DNA from 4 places in the Tardiphaga sp. P4_G1 genome. Region 3 is predicted to be linked to each of the others. Evidence: predicted binding sites of a transcription regulator. Region 3 holds the regulator's gene; each other region holds the start of a gene.
What was found. Region 3 encodes PhoB, which activates phosphate uptake and scavenging genes when phosphate is short. Its sites were predicted from a motif close to TGTCATNNANCTGTCAT; they were not measured.
Positions count from the first base shown of each region.

Region 1 (4,537 bases), 200 kb from region 3:
GGCCCCGGCGGTCCGGGTGGTCTCGGCTTCTATGTCGATCTGCCGCCGCCGATGATCCGGATTCCGCAGAACCGCTACATCGTCGACTACGATCAGGCCTCGCCCGATCTCGTCTACGATACGCTGATCGCGCCTCCGGTGGATCGCATCGAGCGCCGCTATACGCTCGATGAAATCCGCTACAGCCCGATGGTGCGCCAGCGCATGCCGTCGATCGATCTGGACTCGATCAACTTCGAGCTAGGCTCGTGGGATATTCCGCCGGACCAAGCCTCGAAGCTGCAGGTGATCGCAGATGGTCTCAACCGGGCGATCTCACGCAACCCGCGTGCGGTGTTCCTGATCGAGGGTCACACCGATGCGGTTGGATCGGACGTCGACAATCTGTCGCTGTCGGATCGCCGTGCGCAGTCGGCGGCTGAATTGCTCACCCAGCAATTCCAGGTGCCGGCGGAAAATCTGACGTCGCAGGGTTATGGCGAGCAGTATCTGAAGATCCAGACCGACGGTCCGGAGCGTCAGAACCGCCGCGTCACGATCCGCAACATCACGCCGCTGCTCAATGGCGGTCAGGCTTCGCTGCCCCCGCCGCCTCCGGGCACGGCACCGCCGCGTCGCTGAGCGGTTTGATATGAAAGAAAATGGCCGGGAGCGATCCCGGCCATTTTTGTTTTGATAGTACGCTGCTGCCAATGGTTTCCCTCCCCATTGCGTGGCTGAGCCGCTTGAGGGAGGGAAAGACGCTACTACTTCGCCGCCAATCCCAACGCATCCACCATCACGCGAAACACGTCCGTATTATCCATCGAGCCCTTCACCCGGTCGCTGCCGGGGCCGATGGCGGTGAGGATGACGTCCTCGCCGGAATGCACGCTGGCGCCCATCATGGCCGGCAGGTTGCCGAGCCGCAGCATGCTGCCCGGCGCATTCTTGTATTTCTCGTTGGCCTTGAAAGTGCCGGGCTCTTCGCCCTTCTCGGTGGGATCGTTCGGGTTGTCGAGCTTCGGCCGCAGCGTCTCGTAGTGATCGGGAAGGCTCGCCGACATGATCGCAAGCCGCCGGCTGACATCGATGCGTGATGGATAGCCTTCGGCATCCGGCGCGGGATAATTCGGGAAGCCGGCCTTGTCATAGACGCCAAGCCGTTCGCGCAGCGGCAGGTTTGGCTCCTTGCTCATGTCGTCATTGACGGTGCCGACGAGGCTGTTGGGATGGCTGTGGTCGGAGACGACGAGGATCAGCGTGTCGTCGCCGCGCTTGGCTGCCCAGTCGCGGGCGAGCTTCACGGCATTGTCGAGCATGATGACGTCATAGACGGCGCGGTCCATGTCGAGCAGATGGGCGTATTTGTCGATCAGGCCCGACTCGACCATCAGGAAGAAGCCGTTGTCGTTGCGCGACAGCACCTTGAGCGCGGCATGCACCTGCTCGGTCAAATCAGGCTGCTGCGGATATTTCTTCACGCCGCCGCCGCCGAGAAACTTGCGGTCCAGCACGCCGTCCATATTGCCGGGCGTGAAAAGTCCAAGCAGCTTGCGCGTCTCCGGCTTCTTGGCGAGGCCGTTCAGTTCGGGCGCCGTGGTCGCCACCGAATAACCGGCATCGCGGAAGCGCGCGACATAGTCGACGTCATCCTTGCGCTTCGATGTCGCGGCCGCCTGCGGCAGGAAATTCGCTGCGCCGCCGCCCATCAATACGTCCGGCTTGGCCGCAAGGAACTGCGCGACGATCTCGTCATAGGCCGCGCGGCGGCGGGTATGCGCGATCATCGCGGCGGGCGTCGCGTCCTCGACCTCGGTATTGGTGACGATGCCGATCGCCAGATCGAGCTTGCGCTTCGCGAGGCTGGTGATGGTTTCGACCTGCGGGTCGTCGAATACATTCGCCGTGCGATCCGCATAGACGCCCATCGCATTGGTTGCGGTCTTGTGGCCGGTGGAATAGGCGCTGGCCGAATTCGCGGAATCGGTGATGATGGAATCGGAGCCCGCCGTTGCCACCATCGCCATATGCGGCATGTCGTCCATCGCGAGCTTGCCGCGGCTCTTGCCTTCGGTGATGCCCTTCGAAAGAATTCTGGCGCCGACGCGGTGCGCCAGCGACATACCGTCGCCGATAAACAGGATCACATTCTTCGCCTTGCGCGGGCCGGTATCGTAGACGTTCCACGTCACCGCGCGGCTGCGTACGCCGTCGCTGACTTCGATCTTGTAAACCCCGGCTTTATCGAGCGTCGCGTCGCGCAGCAGCAGCGCGGACTGATCTTTGCCGTCTTCCTTCGCGATGTAGTCCGCGGTCTTGCCGAACGCTGCGGTCTGATCGGCGCCGTTGATCGTCACCTTGATGTCGGCGGCCTGAACGAGTTCGGGAAACTCGACCTTGAAGTCGAATTTCGCGCCCGCGAGGATATCAGCGCGGTCGAGCGGATAGATCGTCTGCGCTGGCAGCGATGCGCTCGTCAGCAACAGCATTCCAGCGGCCACAATAAAGGTTCTCGTCATGATGGATATTCCCCCTGAGGCGCCCGGCTTAGGGCGCGGGCCTGCATTACGACAGTTGGATGACTGGCAGGTGACGTGCGGCCGTGCCAACGGAACGGAGGCCAAAATGCTAGGTCTCACAGCTCCCGGAGCTCTCCAGATAACTGCAAAGCATATCTGCCAGCCCATCCGCGAAAGCTGAGATCTCGGCGACGGGCCGGGGGCGCATGGAAAAGTCCTTTCCTACTCCGCTCAAGGTCGAGGTGATGACATCGACGACGAGCGATCTCCTCTCCTCGGTCGCCGCTGGCAGTGCATGCGCGATGAAGGACGCGAATGTGCGTCGTCCTGCCGCTTTGGCCTTGCGGGATTCCGGAGCATCCCGATAGAGCGGCGCCGCGCCATCGAGCGCATGGCGAATGTCGGCTTCGTCGCATTCCGATTTGATGAAGGCATGGACCAGTTTGCGAAGACGCGCAGATGGCGATGCACTTTCATCCTCCAGAATCTGGCGGAGCATGTCGTTGGTGTCTCGCCATTCGTCGCTCTGCAAACGAAACAGGATCGACGCCTTGTTCGGGAAGTATTGATACAGCGATCCGACGCTGACACCGGCCTTCTCCGCCACGCGTGCGGTGGTGAAGCGGTGAAATCCTTCTTTCGCCAAAACCTGAATAGCAGCTTCGAGAATGGCGCTGACCAGCTCTTCGGAGCGAGCCTGTTGCGGCTGCTTTCTCGAATGAATCGAAGGACTTGTACGCCGAGCCATCTACGGCCTCCGCAATGCGATTAGCGAATGCGAATAAATATTCGTATTTGCAGGAGGATGCAATCAAGCGTCTCTTTTGCAGGAAATATCATGACCACACTCACGACGGATCCCGTCGGCCCCCTTCTCAAGCGTCTGTTTGAAGAAGCGGATGCCGCACGGTCCCGCACCAGCCAGGCCGTCGCCGACCTGTCTGAGGACGATCGGCAGCGGATGATGCAGAGCAAGACCGACTATGTCGATCTGTACAGCCGGTTCAGGGACGTCCCGCTTGCCGTGTCGCCCGCGACCGGTGTGCTGCTTTACATGCTGGCGCGATCGACCAGTGCTCGATCAATCGTCGAATTTGGCACGTCATTCGGGATCTCGACGCTGCATATGGCGGCGGCACTGAACGACAACGGCGGAGGCCGCCTGATCACGAGCGAATTCGAACCCTCGAAGATCGTCATCGCGCGGCAGAATCTCGCCGAAGGCGGCCTGATCGATCTCGTTGAATTCCGTGAAGGCGATGCGTTGCAGACATTGCGTGCCGATCTGCCCGATAAGATTGATCTGCTGCTGCTCGATGGCGCCAAGGCGCTCTATCCGGAAGTGCTTGCGATCGTCGAAAGCCGTCTCAAACGCGGAGCTTTCGTCATTGCTGACAATGCGGATTACAGCCCCGACTATCTCGCTTATGTCCGCACTCCTGCGAATGGTTACCTGTCAGTCCCGTTCGGTGATGACGTCGAACTGTCGATGCGGATGTAGCGATGAAGGTGCCAGACCTAGACGCGAGAGTAGGATGGGTTTTGCTTACGCTCAACCCATCCTACGCGTCACAACGCCACGGTCGTCAGTTCTTGTCGTTGTCCAGCTTCGGAATGTTCGAGCCTTCGCCGGTGCTCAACAGACCCGTCTTCGAATACAGATCCAGCTTGGCGCGGGTATCGGTGATGTCGAGATTGCGCATGGTGAGCTGGCCGATGCGGTCTGCGGGCGTAAACGGCGCATCCTCGACCTTCTCCATGCTGAGCCGCTCCGGCGCGTAGGTCAGGTTGGGGCTCTCGGTGTTCAGGATCGAGTAGTCATTACCGCGGCGCAGTTCGAGCGTCACCTCGCCGGTGATCGCGCGGGCCACCCAGCGCTGCGCGGTTTCGCGCAGCATCAAGGCCTGCGAGTCGAACCAGCGGCCCTGATAGAGCAGCCGCCCGAGCCGCATGCCGCTGATGCGATATTGCTCGATGGTGTCTTCGTTGTGGATGCCGGTGACGAGGCGCTCATAGGCGATGTGCAGCAGCGCCAT
Region 1 covers NZ_JBFUJU010000007.1:372,099-376,635, reverse strand. The annotation lists gene AC1DUY_RS19225 (OmpA family protein) at 1-621, shown strand, start outside; gene AC1DUY_RS19220 (alkaline phosphatase) at 747-2,501, opposite strand; gene AC1DUY_RS19215 (TetR/AcrR family transcriptional regulator) at 2,611-3,249, opposite strand; gene AC1DUY_RS19210 (O-methyltransferase) at 3,340-4,002, shown strand; gene argG (argininosuccinate synthase) at 4,088-4,537, opposite strand, start outside.
Region 1: the regulator PhoB is predicted to act here: its motif matches at 2,550-2,566, upstream of AC1DUY_RS19220 (alkaline phosphatase).

Region 2 (4,537 bases), on a different contig from region 3:
CCTCTAGGCATCAGTTCGGTCAGTTTTGACCTCGGACAAACCAAGATCGACATTGGCAGGCAAACGACTGCCAGCACCGTCTCATTAGGTTGACCGATGGGATGACCCCAGACAGACACGTCAAACGTCGTTTTTTTGAGAATCTTTTGCGATCGCGCGTCACACTCCTGTCATGCAGGGCATGCGTCAGCCGAGCAGGACTATTCCGCCAGGAAGCGACCGCACGCGAATGCCGAACACAGACTGCAGCCTCGGTACGACCTCATCAATCCGGTCGATGCGGAAGTTGGCAAACACCTGACGGCGACCGAGCTCTTCGCTCATCAGAACCAATCGACCTGGCCGATAACGATTGACCTCGTCGATCACGCGGGACAACGGATCGCTACGAAACACCAGCATTCCGTGTTGCCACGCTGTCACCGAAGCGACATCGGTCGGGATGGCTGGCTGTAAACCTTTGGCGTCGTAAGTCACCTGTTGTTGCGGTTGCAGCCTCACCGCAGATTCGCCGTGCTCGACCAGAACCTCTCCGGTCAGACAACTGACGCACCCGGTTGATCCGGTATGTCGGACATTGAAGGCTGCATTCTGACCAGTGGCGCGACCACCGCCAGCGAGGACCACGAAGGGCCGCATCGATTGACGATCCGCGACGATCGCAGCCTCGCCGGACACCAACTCGATCTGGTCGGTATTTCCGGACACCGGTAGCAGTGCAACGCTGGTCTGGGTATTCAATGCCACCGAAACATCCGCGAGCTGGATCTTCCGGGTTTCGCCCTTCGCAGTCCGGTAATCGGATGTCATCTCGGTGAGCGTCGGCCACAGCCCAAGCGGCGGCCGGCTTGTTATCACTGCGACGCCGACCACCGACGCCGCCATCGCGCCGCCGAGGAAGGCTCGGCGCCCGAGCCCGTTCTGCGGGTCTGATCGACGACGTGCGCTGTCGAACGTTTCCGACCGACTGACCGCCTGTTCAGCAGCTGGGCGCAGCACGCTCCACAGCAATTTTGCTTCGGCAAAAGCCCTGCGATGAGCCGGGCTTGTCGAGCGCCAGCGATCGAACGCGGAGAGATCTGCGGTGGTGGCCTCTCCGGAGGTCAGGCGCGATACCCAGGCCCGCGCCTCACGCGTGAGTTCATCCACCGGAAGACTTGTTTTGGCAACCCCGCTCGTCATGTGCGACGCCGTCCCGGGATGCGAAAGAGAACGGTCGGAGTCATGATTGCCTTTCCGAATCTCGCGGGCCGAACACTCTAACGACATTCCTGTCGAGCCGCTCGCCGCAATAATCAAGCGCCTTGCGTAATTCGCGATCCACCATGCGAACAGATAGACCGGTCCGCTCCGCGATCACGCGATGGGGCAATTCGTCCACACGTGCCATGATGAAGATCGCGCGCCGTCGCGGCGGCAGTTCGTCGAGAGCCTGCGCCAAAGCATTGACGTCCGAGCGCGCTTCGGCGAACCGCTCTGGATCGAGTTCATCTTCATCAAGCGCCATCAACGGCTCGACTTCGGAATAGGTCAATCGCCGCTTTTGAGAGTCGCGTGCGTCTGCGGCAACGTTCAGCGCCATCCGAAACAGATAGGCCTCGGGGCTGCGCAGAGTGCCGGCGCTGCCCATCCGGTTCAGCCGCAGCCAGGTCTCCTGAAGGGAATCGCTGGCAAGATCGGGCGAGCGCAAGCGTCTCGCCAACCGATTTCTCAGATCATCATAGCGATCGACCAGAAGATCGCGCAAAGTCGCCCAGCTGGTTTCAGTCACGGGAGCTGCCCTGCGCGCACGGGCCGACAGCCGCTGGCATTATGCGACGGGCGCGACACAACAATCACGGTCGCTGGCTGCGGCAGTCCGTCCGGTCGCTTTTGCCCGACTTCCAATGACTCAAGTCGCTTGGCAACCGCGGCGTCGCGGTCGCCATCGCCCGTTGTATCGAGCAGCACCGCATGCTGGACGCTGCCGGTGGGACCGATCCACATTTGCGCGGCAACGCGATATGGCCCCCTAGAATCGTCATCGTAACTGCACATCACCCGCCCAAGTGCGGACTGCAGCGCCGCGGAAAATGATGCGTATGGATCCGGACTATCTCCGACCTGGCGACCGGGCGCTTGGTGCGGCAACAGAGTGACGGCGCCGCGGTCCACATAGCGGACATCGAGACCGCCTGCCGCCACCATCCGGCGCAAGGCGATCGTGGGATGAAACATGCCACTGACAGGTGAGGCGTAGCGGCCTGCAAGAAGATCGTCATCTACCAGAATTTCGATACCGGTTACTCGCGCATAGACGACGAGGGCATCCGCCAGAGGTTGCGCCGCTATATCGAACGAGATTTTCTCGTGCTTGGGCTGCTGCGCGAAAACCTGCTCAATGCATGAGAACAGCAACAGGAATACTAAGGGCACGCACAACGGCAACCGTCGGGACGCAGACCGCACGCAGTCTCCTAGACCCGATCGCACCCAAACATCCTCGAATCGATGCCCGCTCAGGCGAGCCTGCTGCGCCCACCCTGAACAGGAGACAGATCGGGCCGCAAAAGCCGCGCGAACAAAAACAGACCGGCCCGCTCCATTCGTAACATTTATGGACCCGATCTCGCCGGGAGCGATACTGGAGCGCTATGACACCATCATGACGCCGGGCAATGGATCATCTTAAGAGCACAGTCCGAATAGTTTTCGATGAAGTTGGCCAATGCGACATCTCTGCCACATCGTCGGGATCGGATTTTGGGAATAGAACACGGCGCAATGCGCGAAAAGAAGATCGAGGCCTCGTCCTCCCGTCGTGCGCGTCATGAGAAGCAAGCCGTTGGTGCTCTTGCGAAACCGGTCGATAGCCAGCTTTCTTTCCTGATCCGTCTTCTCTCCAGTCAGTTCGAACAATGGCAGACGCGCGGCCGCCAGGATCGGTTTCAATCCCTCCAGAAGTGTGATGGTGCGGCATGTTCCTTGCAGCAAGCGGACATCTGCGTCACGCCACAAAACATCAGCGCTGCTCTCAATTCTTTTTCGACGAGGCGCTCCGAGACGGCCAGTTCGTCGGCGATCTCGCGCAACTTGCGCCCTTCCAGCCGCGATGCAAACGGGATTAGCGCCGACGCGGAGAGAGTTCGTCGAACGCCGCCTTGAGGGCCTCGAACTCCTGCCGGGCTTCCAGGCTGCGCAGCGGATCGAGCGCTTCATCGACAAAGCCGAGCCCTTCATCCAAGTCGGACAGGTTGGTCAGGCGGCGTTCGCGGCGAAAGCGCATCCGCACAATATTGGTGGCAATCGTCAGCAGATAGCGCTTCGGACTATAGATGACGCTCATCAGCGAGGAACGCTCGATATGCAGATAAGTCTCCTGCAACACCTCGCTTGCAACACCCTCGGATCCGAGCCGACGCATGAGTCGCCGTCGCAGATCGTCATACTCGCTGACCAGCATCTGTCGTAGCAGGGTGACATCCGCAGAATTACTCATGGGCAGCGGATCGCGAATCCGTTCCTTGCCCCTGCATCATGCAGGCCGACGACCCTGAGACTGTTTCGGCATGATCATCAGGTTGACTGGCTGAGGCATGGCGGCCAATGGCGGCGCGCCGATCAACAGCCCCGTCAGGGCGGCTATGTAGACACGATCACGCGCTTCGATCCCGGTTCCTGGCAGCAGTTCCGCGCGTTGCACTTCGCCCGTCGACGATATCCAGACCCGCGCGAGAAAATCGTCAGGGTCGCTCGCAGCCACGGGGGCGCGGCAGAACGCCCGATCCAGGCCTTGCTGGACCAAAGCGAGATAAAGGGAAAACTCCGCGAGCCCCGCCTTTGCCCGTTTCACATCGGAGGCCACGGCGTGTGGTGCCGGCGCAAGAATGGTGATGGTACCGCGATCGAACGAGGTGCTCGACAAGCCGGTGCCCTTCAACATCACCCGCAGCGCAGCGTCTARCGGATATTCGCCATGCACCGGGAACGAACGCCGCCCGGAGACGACGCCAGTTTCGTAAAACAACGCGACCTGCGTGGCGACACCGAATGCCTTGAGCGCGACGTCCAGGGCCTGCGACGGAATATCCAGCATGACAGACTTGACGCCGGCGTCTTCCTACGTCGCATCAACGCGCACGCGATCAATCCTGCTTTCCGCAGCGAGGGGGTGACTGGACAGCAACAAAACGAGACCTATCAGCGACGCACGGCCAGACCAGGCACGGGCCCAGATCGACAAACGCGCCCCCGGAGCCACGTCCGCCCTCCCCATCTGCAACTATCACATCAGCGCTGATGTAGGCCCCGTCTGTGACACTGACATGTCAAACAACGGCTCCGGGACATTGCGCCCGGCGACCATGACCTCCCCAGATCGATCATTCGCCCTGCATCTTACCGCGTGTTTAACGACCGACGCTCGGACATGCTGAGGTTCTGTTTCTCCGTTTCGTTCAGTTCGCCAACGCCGACGACCTGGAATGCGCTGTTGTGGTCGTAGCTGCGCTCGCTTCGCTTCGATCGCTTCAAGTCCTCGCTGCCGGCTGGCGTTGAG
Region 2 covers NZ_JBFUJU010000009.1:228,371-232,907, reverse strand. The annotation lists gene AC1DUY_RS22380 (FecR family protein) at 187-1,299, opposite strand; gene AC1DUY_RS22375 (RNA polymerase sigma factor) at 1,223-1,747, opposite strand; gene AC1DUY_RS22370 (STN domain-containing protein) at 1,768-2,415, opposite strand; gene AC1DUY_RS22365 (hypothetical protein) at 2,695-3,144, shown strand; gene AC1DUY_RS22360 (RNA polymerase sigma factor) at 3,104-3,442, opposite strand; gene AC1DUY_RS22355 (STN domain-containing protein) at 3,515-4,075, opposite strand; gene AC1DUY_RS22350 (filamentous haemagglutinin family protein) at 4,378-4,537, opposite strand, start outside.
Region 2: the regulator PhoB is predicted to act here: its motif matches at 2,634-2,650, upstream of AC1DUY_RS22370 (STN domain-containing protein).

Region 3 (4,537 bases):
TCATCATGACCGTCATCGGCGTCGGCATCGGCGCGCCGCTCGGCCTGTTTGCCGGCACCTATCTCGCGGAATACGGCAAGCACGACAAGCTCACTTCGGTGATCCGCTTCATCAACGACGTGTTGCTGTCGGCCCCGTCCATCATCATCGGCCTTTTCGTTTATGGTGCGGTGGTGGTTCCGATGGGCGGCTTCTCGGCTCTCGCCGGTTCGCTTGCGCTCGCCGTGATCGTGATCCCCGTCGTGGTTCGCACCACTGAAGATATGCTTGGTCTCGTGCCGAACCCGCTGCGCGAAGCGGCTTCGGCGCTCGGCCTGCCGCGCTCCCTGGTCATCAAGCGGATTGCTTATCGTGCAGCCCGCGCCGGTCTCATCACCGGCGTGCTGCTGGCGACCGCGCGTGTCGCCGGTGAAACGGCGCCGCTGCTGTTCACCGCGCTGAGCAACCAGTTCTTTAGCCTCGATCTCACCAAGACGATGGCCAACCTGCCGGTGACCATCAACAACTTCGTGCAGAGCCCCTACGAGTACTGGAAGCAGCTCGCCTGGAGCGGTGCCCTGATCATCACCTTGACCGTACTTGCCCTTAACATTGGCGCGCGCATTCTCGGCGCCGAGAGGACAGCAAAATGAGTGAGCTTTCTGTGTCGTCTGGCGTTCCTTCCGTCTCGATGCCGCCGCCGTCGGCCCTGCAGGGCGAGACCCGTCCCAAGGTCACCGTGCGCGACCTGAACTTCTACTATGGCGAACACCACGCCCTGAAGAAGATCAACCTGACGCTGATGGCGAACCGCGTAACCGCATTCATCGGCCCGTCGGGCTGCGGCAAGTCCACGCTGCTGCGCATCTTCAACCGCATGTATGACCTGTATCCCGGCCAGCGCGCCGAAGGTCAGCTCATGCTCGACAACCAGAACATTCTGGATCCGAAGCTGGACCTCAACCTGCTGCGCGCCCGCGTCGGCATGGTGTTCCAGAAGCCGACTCCGTTCCCGATGACGATCTACGAAAACATCGCCTTCGGTATCCGCCTTTACGAAAAGATCTCCAAGTCGGAGATGGACATTCGCGTCGAGAGGGCGCTGCGCGGCGGTGCACTCTGGAACGAAGTCAAGGACAAGCTCAACGCGTCGGGCCTCAGCCTGTCGGGCGGTCAGCAGCAGCGCCTGTGCATCGCGCGCACCATCGCGGTGCGGCCGGAAGTGATCCTGTTCGACGAGCCGTGCTCGGCGCTGGATCCGATCTCGACCGCGAAGATCGAGGAGCTGATCGACGAGTTGAAGGATCAGTATACGATCGCGATCGTGACCCATAACATGCAGCAGGCTGCCCGCGTCTCCGACAGCACGGCCTTCATGTATCTCGGCGAGTTGATCGAGTTCGATCAGACCAACAAGATCTTCACGTCGCCGACCGACCGCCGTACCCAGGATTACATCACCGGCCGCTTCGGCTGACGCGACATATTCGCGGGAGGAATTTGAGATGGCTTTTGAACACACCACCAAGGCTTTCGACGACGATCTGCAGGAGCTGACCCGTCTCGTCGCCGAGATGGGTGGCCTCGCGGAACGGCAGATCGTCGAATCCGTCGACGCGCTGATCCGCCGGGATGTCGCACTTGGCGCCCGCGTCGTCGCCACCGACTCCGAGATCGACCAGTTGCAGCGCACGATCGAAGAGCGCGCCGTGCTGACCATCGCCAAGCGCCAGCCGATGGCTGTCGATTTGCGCGAGATCGTCGGCGCGCTGCGCGTCGCCACCGATCTGGAACGCATCGGCGATCTCTCCAAAAATATCGGCAAGCGCGTCAATGCACTCGACAGCGACTTCCATCCGCTGAAGCTGATCCGCGGCCTTGAGCACATGACCGACCTCGTGACCACCCAGGTCAAGGCTGTGCTCGACGCCTATGCCGCACACGATCTGCCCGCCGCGATGACGGTGTGGAAGGGCGACGAGGAAATCGACGCGATCTGCACCTCGCTGTTCCGCGAACTCCTGACCTATATGATGGAAGACCCGCGTAACATTTCGTTCTGTATCCACCTGATGTTCTGCGCCAAAAACATCGAGCGGATCGGTGACCATGCCACCAATATTGCGGAAACCGTGTTCTACATGATCGAGGGCCAGCAGATCCTCGACAAGCGCCCGAAGGGCGACATGACCACATTCGCGAATACGCCGACGGTCTGAAGCATGATCAGGAAAAGTGGAAGCCAGTCTTCCGCAAGGATCATGATTTAAAGACTTGTCGGACGTCACTGAGGGTATTGATCAAGATGGCTGTGAATGCACGCATTCTGGTTGTGGAAGATGAAGAGGCGCTAACGACGCTGCTTCGCTACAACCTCGACGCCGAAGGCTATGATGTTGAAACCGTTGCTCGCGGCGACGATGCCGACACCCGCTTGAAGGAGCGGGTGCCGGATCTCGTGGTGCTCGACTGGATGCTGCCGGGCCTGTCCGGCATCGAACTGTGCCGCCGCTTGCGCGCACGGCCCGAAACCAAGGCATTGCCGATCATCATGCTGACGGCGCGCGGCGAAGAGAGCGAGCGCGTTCGCGGTCTCGCCACCGGTGCCGACGACTACATCGTCAAGCCGTTCTCCGTGCCGGAGCTCCTGGCCCGCGTGAAGGGCTTGCTCCGTCGTGCAGCTCCCGAGCGTCTCGCCACCGTCCTGGCGTTTGGCGATATCGAACTCGACCGTGACAAGCGCCGCGTCGTGCGCTCAAGCCGTCCGATCGATCTCGGTCCGACCGAATATCGCTTGCTGGAGTTCTTCCTGGAACATCCGGGCCGCGTGTTCAGCCGCGAACAGTTGCTCGACAGCGTCTGGGGCCGCGACATCTATATCGACGAGCGCACCGTCGACGTGCATATCGGCCGCCTGCGCAAGCTGCTCAACCCCGCCGGTGAGCCCGATCCGATCCGCACCGTGCGCGGCGCCGGCTACGCGCTGGATGATCGGTTCGACAAGGCGGCGGAGTAGGTATCTTCCCTCTCCCCGCAAGCGGGGAGAGGGAAGAAGCCCCAAACAAAAAATGCCCGGCTCATCGCCGGGCATTTTCATTTGGTTTAGATACTTTCCAGCTCAGCGCGTCGGCTTCGGCACCGCGCGGCGGCGGTCGCTGGCCGGCTGATAGGCGATGCGCGAGTGATGCGCGCAATAGGGGGCGCCGGCCAGGGCCTTGCCGCCGCAGAAATAGAAGTCCGCGCTCGACGGATCGCCGATCGGCCAATGGCAGGTGGCTTCGTTGAGTTCGACCAGCGACAGGCGCTGGCTGATCGGCACGATGTTGTCATAGGCGATCGGGTCGGGCTCGGCCTCGATCTCGTAGTTATGGGCCAATGCTGTGTTGCCACGGGCCATCGGGCGGGCGACGCGCACCATCTGCTGTGCCGGGCGCGCCTTGCGCTGCCGCGGAGCTGCCGAGGAGGGGCTCTTGGCACGGCCGGACAGGCCGAGGCGGTGAACCTTGCCGATCACGGCGTTGCGGGTCACGTTGCCGAGTTCCGCAGCGATCTGGCTGGCGGAGAGGCCGCCTTCCCAGAGTTTCTTCAACTGTTCGACGCGATCGTCGGTCCATGTCATTACCGTCATCGCCGTTTTCCCTTCGTGAGCGCCGGCCTGACCGGGCAGCGCTGCGAGTTGAGACTTCAAAAATCCCTGCGGTCAGAATCCTTTAGCGCTCACCGGGCGCGAATTTCGCGTCCGGCTGTTACGCCGCACTGGATGTGTCAAAAGGATCTACCGCCGCACGAGATGTCGTATCCGACGAGGCAAAAGCTACAATATGCCGTGACTCGCGCGCAAGAGTCGGGCATGCCGCGTCCACATGCTTCTGCAAATAAAGCGGCAAAATCGGCTTTTTCTGCGACTCCGTGTGACTCGAAAGCCGCAGTGCGCGGTTGACAGTCTTCACAGCACACATAGAATAATGCCCACGTGCCGCCCGAGAAGGGCGGCACGTTTCGTTTCTAGGGTCCGTTGTTCGATTTCGCACAGTTGTCATCGACGCGGCCGCAGTCTTTTCGATCGGATCGGTTATGACCAGCAACGCAACGTCTTCGCCCCTCTCTCAGGCTCACTTGCTGCCTGTTTTCGCGCGTGCGGATGTCGCTTTCGAGCGCGGTGAAGGCGCGTGGCTGATTGGAACCGATGGCGAGCGCTATCTCGACTTCACCAGCGGCGTTGCCGTGAACGCGCTGGGCCATGCGCACCCACATATGGTCGCCGCATTGCAGGAGCAGGCCACCAAGCTCTGGCACATGTCGAACCTGTTCAAGAGCCCGGACGGCGAGCGCCTCGCCGCGCGGCTGTGCGAACAAAGCTTTGCCGACTTCGTGTTCTTCGCCAATTCGGGTGCGGAAGCGATGGAATGCGCGATCAAGGTGACCCGCCACTATCATTTCTCCAAGGGCCATCCCGAGCGCACGCGCATCATCACCTTTGAAGGCGCGTTCCATGGCCGCACCCTCGGCACGCTCGCCGCGACCGGCGCTGCCAAATATCTCGAAGGCTACGGCACGC
Region 3 covers NZ_JBFUJU010000007.1:167,699-172,235, reverse strand. The annotation lists gene pstA (phosphate ABC transporter permease PstA) at 1-632, shown strand, start outside; gene pstB (phosphate ABC transporter ATP-binding protein PstB) at 629-1,456, shown strand; gene phoU (phosphate signaling complex protein PhoU) at 1,485-2,198, shown strand; gene phoB (phosphate regulon transcriptional regulator PhoB) at 2,291-2,995, shown strand; gene AC1DUY_RS18310 (GcrA family cell cycle regulator) at 3,098-3,607, opposite strand; gene AC1DUY_RS18305 (aspartate aminotransferase family protein) at 4,054-4,537, shown strand, end outside.

Region 4 (4,537 bases), on a different contig from region 3:
GCGAGCCCGCGTCGGTTCGACTCCTCGGCGCCCGCGAAATTGTTGAAGATGCTGATCGCCGTCACCGTATCGTCGGACGCATAGACCACATAATAGGCCATGAAACCTTCGACATCACTGATGATCGGAATGGCACCTTCCTTGATCCTGCGCGTCAGTTCCTCAGCCATGCCGGTCTTTGCCTTGCTCTGACGAATGGCAGCATACATGGGACGCTCCTTCACCCGTAAGCTGCCCGCGATCGCACCTGCCGCGATCATGCATCGCACACACTCATCATCGGCGGGACGAGCAGCAGGGTTTCCCGCGCATAGAACCTACGCCATCCCGCGCAACGACGCCATCTGACGCCTCCCTACCCACTACGCGCCTCCGATCAATATTCCCACCGCCAGAACGATGACGCCGCCAAGCACCACCTGAAAGACGGCCTGCAGGAACGGCGTATCCATATAGCGCGCCCTGATATAGGCGATGGCCCAGAGTTCGAAAAAAACGACAACACCCGCGATGGCCGTCGCGATCCAGAATGCATTCGGCCAGCTGTCCGGCACGAGATAAGGCAGAGTATGGCCGAGACCGCCCAGCGTCGTCATCAGCCCGCAGATGCCGCCACGCAACCACGGCGAGCCGCGTCGGGTCATGGAGCCATCGTCCGACAATGCTTCGGCGAAACCCATGCTGATGCCGGCGCCGATCGACGCGGCGAGGCCAACAAGGAATGTCTGCCAGTTGTGATGTGTTGCAAACGCGGCCGCAAACAGCGGCGCCAGCGTCGATACGGAGCCGTCCATCAAGCCCGCAAGACCTGGCTGGACATATTGCAGGACGAACATCCGGTGGCGGGTGTTGTCCTCGATCGTACGAACGTCGGACGTCAGGATGGCATCCGATAATTTGGCCGCGAGATGCTCGTGTCCTTTTTCCAGCTCGGCCAGATCGCCCAGCAACTTGCGAACGCCGACATCCGTCGCCTGCTCGGCAGCCCTGGCGTAAAAACGCTCGGCCTCAAACTCCATCCTCTCGGCTTCCTTGCGGATAGTGTCGAGCGACAGGTTACGCGTGAGCCAGATTGGTCGGCGGCGGATGAAGCCCTTGACGTCTTCGCGCCGGATCGGCGGAAGGTTCGGTCCGAAGCGCTCCTCATACATCTGCAACAGCAGATGTCGATGGCCCTTTTCCTCTTCGGCCATCTCGCTGAAGACTTTCGCGGAATCGGGATAGCGCTCTGCCAGATCCTCGGCGAAGCTGAGATAGATCCGGCTGTCCTCTTCCTCGCTGGAGATCGCAACCGCCAGCACCTCGCGTTCGGTGAGGTCAGAAAACGCTTTCATATCAATATCTTATATAATTTAGAATTATTCTAATTTATATAAGAGCTGCCTTGCCTTTGTCAAAGAGCTTTGTCCCTGGGCGGCGCTGAACCTGTCACTGGGCGGGAAGTAATAGCGGCGACGAGCAGCACCGCGACGAAACGACCGCGCGTGCTCCAGACGCCCCGGCATTCGCATCGACCCCGACGCGGAGACGCTGCGGATCAGCGGCCGTCTGCAGGTGCTGTCGCTCACGAACGCGATAAGGTCGACCCGGTGCAGCAGAAATCGATGCATGGCCTACACCATCGACAGCGCGCTCACCTGAACGGCATACCTTTCCGCTTCCGTGCGTCACCGACCTCCGCTAGTTTGCCCGCAACAAATATGGGCTACCAAGGCCGATTCAGGGAGAAAAGCGGAATGCACGGACTTTCAGTTCTTCGCGGTGTGGCGAGCGCATCGTTTATCGGAGCGCTGCTGTTGGCGACGCCGAACGCCATTGCACAGACCGCGAACTATCCAAACCGGGCGATCACGCTGGTTCTCCCTTTCGCCGCCGGCAGCGGCACTGACACCACGACGCGCCTGATCGCCAAGGAGCTCGGCACCGCGCTGAACGCCAACACCGTGATCGACAACAAGGCCGGCGCCAATGGTTCGATCGCCGCCAGTTTCGTCGCTCGCGCCCCCGCCGACGGTTACACGCTGTTCGTCACGACCAACACGACGCATTCGGCCAATCCTTTTCTGCTCAAGACCATGAGCTATGATCCGATCAAGGATTTCACGCCGATCGCGCGCACCGGCGACCTGCCCTTCATGCTGGTGATCAATCCCGAGATTCCCGCCAACTCCGTGGAAGAGCTGATCGCGCTCGCCAAGAAAGAGCCGGGCAAGTACTCCTACGCATCGGGCAGTTCGTCGGCGATCGTCTCGGGCGCGACCTTTGCCCGCCTCGCCAAGCTCGATCTCCTGCACGTGCCTTACAAGAGCTCACCGCCGGCGCTCACGGATGTCATCGCCGGCCGTGTCAGCATGATGTTCGTCGACGTTCCGACCGGCCTGCCGCATGTCAACGCCAAGGCGTTGAAGTCGCTCGCGGTGACCACCAAGTATCGCTCCAAGCTCCTGCCGGATCTGCCGACCATGGACGAGGCCGGTGTGAAGGGCTTCGACATCACCTCGTGGCAGGGCTATCTCGGCCCGGCCAACATGCCGAAGGACATCATCGTCAAGCTCAACGCCGAAATCCGCAAGATCGTCGAACGCCCCGAGATCCAGAAAGACCTCGCCAACCGCGGCATGGAAGCCTTCTCCGGTACGCCGGAAGAGTTCGACACCTTCCTGAAGGATCAGCTCAAGGTGTGGGAGAAGCTGATCACGGATGCGGGGATCGAGAAGCAGTAGGCGCATTTCAGATAGAACCGCACGGCAGCTATGTTCGTCATACCCGGCGAATGCCGGGTATCTACGTCTCGGTCACAAAGAAGACGTGGATGGCCGGGACATCCAGCGAAGCCGCGCTTCGCGCTTTGCCCGGCCATGACGATGGTTTTGCGTGGGTTGAACGAAGAGGAACCGCGCCTAACCCGCAGACTCGGCGACTGCATGTCGCAGGGTTTTCCCCTCTCGTCATTTTCTTGTCACGGAACTGTCAGCGCAGCGTAACGCCCGCGCCCCAGAACACGCCGCATGGTCACCACAAAGGAGACAACCATGCGCAGCACATTCCTCTGCTCCGTCGCTTCCCTCGTCATGCTTTCTTCCGCAGCCTTTGCGCAGTCGGAAGGCGAATTTCCAGCCAAGCTCGCCGGCCATGCCGTGCTGCCGGCGACGTCGACCATCGATGCGCCTGCAGATGCGCCGAACGACCTGAAGACCTCGGGCAAATACACGACCGGCAAGCGCGTCTACGCGCTCGGCACCGTGATGGGCAAGTCCTATGAGCGCGCCACCGGCATCTCGCTGCCGATGAAGGGCCAGCCGCTGCAGGGCCATTCCGGCATCAAGGTGATGCCCGACGGTTCGTTCTGGGTGCTGACCGACAATGGCGCCGGCTCGCGCTACAATTCGGCCGACTACATGATCTATCTCAATCATCACAAGATCGACTGGAAGAACGGCAAGGTCGAGCGTCAGGCCACCGTGTTCCTGCACGATCCCGACAAGAAGGTGCCGTTCCGCATCGTCCATGAAGACACCGCCAAGCGCTACCTGACCGGCGCAGATGTCGACACCGAAGGCTTCCAGATCGTCGGCGACAATTTCTGGATCGGCGAGGAATTCGGCCCCTACATCATCAAGGCCGACAAGACCGGCAAGGTGCTGGCTGTGTTTGACACCGTCGCCGACGGCAAGCCGGTGCGTTCGCCGGACCATTGGTCGGTGCAGTCGCCGGGCGCGCCGGGCGCCACCTACACCACGGTCAACCTGCGCCGCTCCAAGGGCTATGAAGGCTTCGCCTCCTCGAAGGATGGCAAGTTCCTCTACGGCCTGCTCGAAGGCCCGATCTGGGATGCCGAGAAGAAGGATTGGGAGAAGGTCGACGGTAAGGAAGCTTCGCGCATCCTGGAATTCGACGTCGCCAACGAGAAGTTCACCGGTCGCTACTGGCAGTACGTGTTCGAACAGAACGGCAATGCCATTGGCGACTTCAACATGATCACCGCCGACAACGGCCTGATCATCGAGCGCGACAACGGCGAAGGCACCAAGGACAAGGCCTGCGCCGACGGCAAGCGCGGTGAAGACTGCTTCCCGGATCTCGCCAAGTTCAAGAAGGTCTACAAGATCGAACTGAACGACGCCAATGTCGGCAAGCCCGTTCGCAAGATTGGTTTCATCGACCTGATGAAGATCCAGGACCCGAACAAGCTGGCCCGCAAGCCGCTGAACGACGGCGTGCTGACCTTCCCGTTCTTCACCATCGAGAACGTCGACCAGGTTGATGCCACCCACATCATCGTCGGCAACGACAACAACCTGCCGTTCTCGTCGAGCCGCGAGCCGAACAAGGCCGATGACAACGAGTTCGTGCTGCTCGAAGTCGCCGACTTCCTGAAGGCGAAGTAAGCAACGCGAGCAGGCATCAGCCTGAACGACGAAAGCCCTCCCGCAAGGGAGGGCTTTTTACGTTCGAGCGCGATCTACTTTCCTCTCCCACAAGGGGAGAGGGGAAGAAGAGCCTCTACGCAGCCCGCACCTTGGTCAGGAACTCGTCC
Region 4 covers NZ_JBFUJU010000008.1:111,630-116,166, forward strand. The annotation lists gene AC1DUY_RS19900 (antibiotic biosynthesis monooxygenase) at 1-209, opposite strand, end outside; gene mbfA (iron exporter MbfA) at 363-1,334, opposite strand; gene AC1DUY_RS19910 (Bug family tripartite tricarboxylate transporter substrate binding protein) at 1,737-2,723, shown strand; gene AC1DUY_RS19915 (esterase-like activity of phytase family protein) at 3,033-4,388, shown strand; gene AC1DUY_RS19920 (methyl-accepting chemotaxis protein) at 4,504-4,537, opposite strand, start outside.
Region 4: the regulator PhoB is predicted to act here: its motif matches at 2,958-2,974, upstream of AC1DUY_RS19915 (esterase-like activity of phytase family protein).